Regions from separate parts of the Leptolyngbya sp. NIES-2104 genome, predicted to be linked through region 2. Evidence: riboswitches for the same ligand, from Rfam matches in the RefSeq annotation. Region 2 holds a riboswitch; the other holds the start of a gene.

Region 1 (3,117 bases), 2.4 Mb from region 2:
TCCGTAATCAACTGAGGCAGCTTGTTTTGCGGCATTAAGGCGAAAAATAGTATCCCCATTGATATTGAATTTGAGAGCCGTTTGCTGTTTGAATCCACCGCTGATGGGGGCTATTTTCGTCAATGTCCGTCCAAGTAAAGGTTCGAGCCATTCGATCAGGGAAATATCCAACCGGAACATACCCTTCATGCCAATGGGAAAATTCTACCAGCCCGATGCGATCGCAGCTTGCCATGATCTGAGCGCCGAACGTTGCCATTAACTGAGGTGAACTCATTAAGCCTTGATAGAGCCGCGTGGCATCTCCAGATAAGCGAAATGCCAGGGTTTGAGTCCGTCCAGATGGATAGTCATAATAGCTGTTCCGAATGCCATCGTCATTGAATACGACCTGCGGTTTAATCGAGCGCCCCGCAGCTTTCCAAGGAATGAAATAACCCCGTTGAGCCAGAGACGATTTGACGGATGCGATCGCGGTTTCACAACGGGTAGAGGATTGTGGAATTCGAGCAATACCGGGTGTCTGGGCGTGAGCAATTCCCGGTAGAACGGTCAACGCAGTAATACTGATCGTTGAGAGAAAGATTTTAGAGATGAAGCGCACGATTTTAGGAACGGTAAACAACACAATGCAGTGACAAATTCAGCGATCGATCACTGATTGCATAGAACTACACAGGGTTACAGTTCTTTTCCATGCGTGCGCGAATCATTTTTGGGGATTGTCGATCGCGGATTGATCAAATCGTTGTTGCGATCGATTTTGCGTTCATTCAACGATTTGAACGAATGCAATCAATTCCGCGTTTATCCAACGACGTAGAGACGCGATTAATCGCGTCTCTACCCGGATTTCGCGGTTGTAGCCGAATTTCACGGCGGGAATTATTCGCCTTCCAACACTGACGGAATTCCCAACACCGGACACGGGAACGATTTGCCCAATTGCCGCACCAAGGGATGACTCGGCGAATCACAACCCAAAATCAACAATGACGCTTTCTCAGTCGCCACCACTTCTTTCAACTCCTTGGCAACCACCCCAAACCGCAAATGCGTCTTGAGCGATCCGCGCCATTCCTCCGCCATACAGCGAGCATTCCACAAAATCCGATCGGCTTGTTCAAACAATTCCGCCGTTCCGTATTGCGCCTTCGTTGCCGTTTCTAATTCCGCGATCGCCGTTCGACTGGTGCGCCATTCGCCTTCAGCCTTCTCTTTGCGCTTGCGACCCGAATCAAACACCGGAATCCGATTCATGATGCCATCATCGATCACATACACCACTTGAACCGTCACCTGTTTCCCCGTTGCAAGTCGGGTTTGGTGAGCGATCCATAGCGTCAAATCAAGCGCCGTCTGACTCCCTGGAGAGTTAGAATAGCCTACTACGAGATTAATCTCGGAATCTTCTGCACGTGATGAACCCGCAGCAGGAATCAGAACCATTTTTTGGACTAAATCAGCACGACCGAGTGTGCCTTCGAGACGTACCAGCATTGAATGAACGTTCATTGAATTCAACCTCTCCTAACTACACGACGCATGAGAGGTGGGTGAGGGAGTTTTTTCGATCGAATGATCTCGATCGATTCAGTTCAGGATACTTAGAGTGGCGAACACACGCTAAGTCATCCTCCCATTGCCGACGGAGTTAGCTGACGGGCTAAGACTGGAAGGTGTCTTTCTCAAACCGATGTTCAAGATTCGCCCCAAAGATTGGTTCCTCCGCTTTGAAGTCGAGCGGCTCAAAATTTCCGCTTGATTCAGATTAGGCGACCCACAGATTAGCTTCCCTAACGTTTACGAAACGAACTAGTGAGCAGTTTTGGCAACAAAAAACCAGGTCTCCTGGCTTGCTGTTGTTGGCTAATTTAATACAGTTGAGCGGGTAAGAACTGCTACTTTCAAAACAAAAGGGCGAGGTGTCATAAAATTCCAACCTCAGTAGCAAATTCGTTTCCATTATACCAGCCGCTCAAAAAAACTCTCGATTGCTTCAAAAACTGTATTCTCATTGACAGCAGAAATCTTAAACTTGATTCTTCTAGTGTCGGGGATCGCTGTTTAATTTCTATCCATCCCCAGAGTGAAATGGTAACGATTGAAACACTTTAATGATTTGAGAACTGTATCTCGTCACTGGAATTGAGCGCTGAATTCGGGTTTTCTAGCATTTTCTGGTAAAGACGGGCAGATCGACTAGCACGTTTGAACTTATCCAAAAGTTCTACGTAGGCAAAAGGCAGAGTCACAATCCAGAAGATGCTGGCGATCGCAATCATGAATCGCGATATTTTCTGTTCTCTATCAGTGAGGTTGTCTTCGTCGTGGCGGAAAAATTCCAGCCAGCTTACGAACAGAACGGGGACAACCGCCCAATAAAACAGCCCCAAAATCAGCAACAAAACCTGCATAGCAAACATTCCTCAAACTTGCATGATGCCAGGATCTCAACCCGCTTTAGTGTTCCCAGTGCCCCCGAACAAGACGCATCATTTAACTCCCTCTATCAATACTATGCGGTTCTGCCAATTCTGGCAGGATGGGTCGCTTCCGCAGCATAACGTTACATGAACCGAACACGATAGGAACTATCCAAAGTAATGAGTACTACTTGCAATGGCACTTTAACACATCAGTGATCTGAATCACTGACGATGAAATAATAAGCTCACTCCCACTAGCGAAATCAGGACACCGATGACGGATCGCATACTAACGCGATCGCCCATCGCTCGACTTAGAGGTATGACAAAAAGTGGACTGGTACTACTGAGTGCCTGAGCGATTCCGGTGGTAGCATATTTTAGCGAAGTTTGCTGGAGCCAAATGCCGAGATAAGTACTGATAAAGGCAGTTCCAGTAATGATCGTGAGTAACCTAGGATCGCGTAAAGGTTTAATTACTTCAGTCGATTGACGCTTCAGCAGTATCCAAATAAAAAGCGCGATCGTGCCACCCATCAATCGAATCAGCGTACTCCACAAGGAATCAATTTCGGTGTTTACTAACGCCGATCGAGACATTACAGCGCCTACTGCCTGCCCGATCGCCGCTAATAGCCCGTACAAAATTCCCAATCGGGGACGAAAATTCTCATGTTGATCCGAAGTC
Region 2 (3,117 bases):
CTAGACTGGCACCATTGCCATTGGTGAGCATTCCAGCCAGCATTGCGCCTAAGTCCGCAGTCTCTGAAGCGACAGGAGTCATCGTGATCGCACCCGGTGCAATTTCGACTCCGATCGGACTTCCCGGCACCAGAATCCGAGGCGGCTCAGAAGTCAGTTCATTCAAAGCGCGACCGCTTGCGAGTGCCAGCGAGTAATTGATTTGATCAAAGTCGGTGCTTGCCGAATTTGCAGGAAAGTCATTCGGTAAAAACGTGCCGCGAACTTCAGCATTGAGCAACACGCGAACCGGGCGAGGACTTTGAGGGCGACCCAGCACATTCTCGATCGGGGTTCCGCCAAACACACGCGGCAACAACAGCGACACAAATCCGCGAATTTCCAACATCGGATTATCTTGCGCTGCGAATCGAGCGACATCGGGCAACAACTGAATCGAAGCGGTTTTCTGGGCTGGAATGATAAATTCTTGGCTTACATACCGTCCAGTGGTACCAACGCGAGTGAGGGTCAGTACCGTGTTTGCACCTGCAATATCAATGATTAAAACGGTATTTCCTTCGAGCAGTCGGGTCATCGCGTCGGCTTGAGTCAGATTGTCCGGTAAGCTAATGCGAAACTCTAGGCGATATCTTAGATCGATCGATTCCAAGTTAGAAACGGTTAGAAAATAACCTTGAACCACACGACGAGCGACGGGCTGCTGTACGGGCGGGAGTGCCATTCTCGGAGCAATCCGCTTCACCAGCAATTCAAAAGTCGAAACTTCCATGATGAACTCCAAAAGTGAGTAGTCGAACGCTCAATGTTGCTTTGATTGATGCGCTCTATTCCAGTTTGGAGGCAGTTGCTTGATCACACAGTGCCCGCTTGGGTAGTGTTTGTTGTTGGAAAAAACTCGATCGTTGCTAAGAGAATGCTTGAAGTGTCTTTGTTCATTGCCGCATCCCGCCCTGAAATAGAATTTCGGGCTAATCGGTGCAAGTTCATTAAAAATGAACTAAGACCTTGAGATCCGTTCTCAGTCTACTCCAGTAGACTTTCGTCGATTAGCCCGAAATTCATTTCAGGGCGGGTGAGCAACGAAGCGAAAAGGCTGGTCATACTTTTCAAATACCCGCTAAGTCCTTCTACTCAATGAAACCCGATCGCTCAATCCTCAATATTTCAAAAGAAAGATTGTTCAAAATTGCACCTCAATGCTAAAGTTCTACTAATTCGAGTCGGTCAGCCTAATTCAGAATCTTCTGAAGCGGAGGAACCAGTTTAATCGGGGCTTACGGTTGTGAACTTAGACACCTTCTAAGCAATCCAACCGGGGACAATCTCTCAGTCCTCGCCCGTCAGCTAACTCCGTCGGCACGTTGAGAGTTTGACTCTGGAGAACCAGACCCTATGATCCCGCAACTCAATTTAGCAGCGGTATTTGCTGCTGTCGGTCAGGCTACAATGCGCCGGGCAAAACCGATCGTATCAAGCGATCGCTTTATCTATCCCGCTCTTGGTTTCGCTGGAGTGATTGCACTCTGGTGGATCATTGCGCTAAACAAACATGAATTGATGCCCACGCCCCCGGAAGCATTGATGGCAAATTTGGACTATATTCTCAATCCGTTTTACCGTCGAGGTCCGGGTGATTTGGGGTTAGGATGGCTGTTGTTAGCAAGCCTAAGACGAGTCTTACTGGGGTTTGGATTGGGCGCGATCGTAGCGATCCCGATCGGATTTTTGATCGGCATGTCTAAAAAGGCGATGCTGACTCTTAATCCAGTGATTCAGATTTTCAAACCCGTTTCACCGCTCGCTTGGCTACCGATCGCATTAGCGATTTTTAACTTAGCTGATCCTTCCGCGATTTTCGTGATTTTCATTACTTCTCTATGGGCAACCATCATCAACACCGCTCTGGGAGTCGCCAGTGTGCCAAAAGACTATCTAGACGTGGCGCGAGTGTTGGAAATGCCTTATTGGAGACGGATACTCAAGATTGTTCTCCCTGCTAGTTTGCCGTACATCTTCACAGGCTTGCGAATTAGTCTGGGAGTGGCTTGGCTTGTCATTGTTGCTGTTGAAATGCTTACAGGAGGTGTGGGAATCGGCTTCTTTGTCTGGGACGAATGGAGCCGATTAAATCTTAGTTCGGTGTTTTTAGCTGTGTTAGTGATCGGACTAACCGGATTGTTACTTGATTTTGCTCTGGCTCAGATCGAAGTCTGGGTGACTCATCGCCGTCGCGCATCGTAGAGGTAAACCGATGACGAATCAATGGACTCGCCGCGAATTTCTTGCGGGCATGGGTGCTTCTGCGATCGCGACTTCACTTTCTTCGTGTGCGATTAATGCGAATCGTGCACCTCAAGGACTGTCTGAAGCGGCGATGTCGATTACTCCGGTAATTAAATCGAGCGAATTAGAGAAGCCGAATTTAACGATCGGCTATGTTCCGGTAAATGACTGTGCGCCGTTTGCGATCGCTTGGGAAAAAGGCTTTTTTCGCAAGTATGGTTTGAATGTGCGATTGAGCCGTGAAGCAAGCTGGGCAACTTCTCGCGATGGTTTGATATTCGGTCGATTAGATGCTTCGCCTGTGGTTGCGGGTGCGATTACAAATGCTCGAATCGGGGCGGAAGGAGCGCGTCATGCGCCGATGTGTGCAGGGATGACGATTCATCATCATGGCAATGCGATGACGATGAATCGATCGATGTGGGATGCGGGATTGCGTCCCTGGTTCGAGTACAACGGTAACTTAGAAGCATTCGGACAAGACTTTCGCCGCTACTTTGAGGCGCTACCTTCAGAACGTCGTGTTTGGGCAGTCGTTCTTAGTTCTGCGATTTATGAATACTTTGTGCGGTATGTTGCTGCTGCTGCGGGTGTTAATCCTTTAGAAGAGTTCCGCGTGATCATCATTCCGCCACCGCAGATGGTGACGAATGTGCGAATCGGAGCCATGCAAGCTTACATGGTGGCAGAACCTTGGAATACTCGCGCTATTACTGGCAATGAAGGAATTGGATTTACCTTTGCTCAGGGTCGAGAGATTTGGAATGGACATCCCGATCGCTTACTCGGTGTAATGCAATCATTCATCGATGAGAATCCGAAAACCTATCG

What was found. A riboswitch is a leader RNA that binds a small molecule or an ion and turns the genes downstream of it on or off. The one in region 2 is predicted to bind cyclic di-AMP.
Region 1: another riboswitch for cyclic di-AMP. It lies ahead of NIES2104_RS12240 (universal stress protein); the one in region 2 lies ahead of ntrB (nitrate ABC transporter permease).

The regions. Positions count from the first base shown of each region.
Region 1 covers NZ_BBWW01000001.1:2,630,366-2,633,482, reverse strand. The annotation lists gene NIES2104_RS12255 (CHAD domain-containing protein) at 1-38, shown strand, start outside; gene NIES2104_RS12250 (hypothetical protein) at 35-628, opposite strand; gene NIES2104_RS12245 (hypothetical protein) at 697-906, shown strand; gene NIES2104_RS12240 (universal stress protein) at 886-1,515, opposite strand; cyclic di-AMP (ydaO/yuaA leader) riboswitch at 1,632-1,759, opposite strand; gene NIES2104_RS12235 (hypothetical protein) at 2,115-2,417, opposite strand; gene NIES2104_RS12230 (DMT family transporter) at 2,652-3,117, opposite strand, start outside.
Region 2 covers NZ_BBWW01000001.1:4,982,065-4,985,181, reverse strand. The annotation lists gene NIES2104_RS23990 (hypothetical protein) at 1-772, opposite strand, end outside; cyclic di-AMP (ydaO/yuaA leader) riboswitch at 1,220-1,376, shown strand; gene ntrB (nitrate ABC transporter permease) at 1,396-2,244, shown strand; gene NIES2104_RS23980 (CmpA/NrtA family ABC transporter substrate-binding protein) at 2,255-3,117, shown strand, end outside.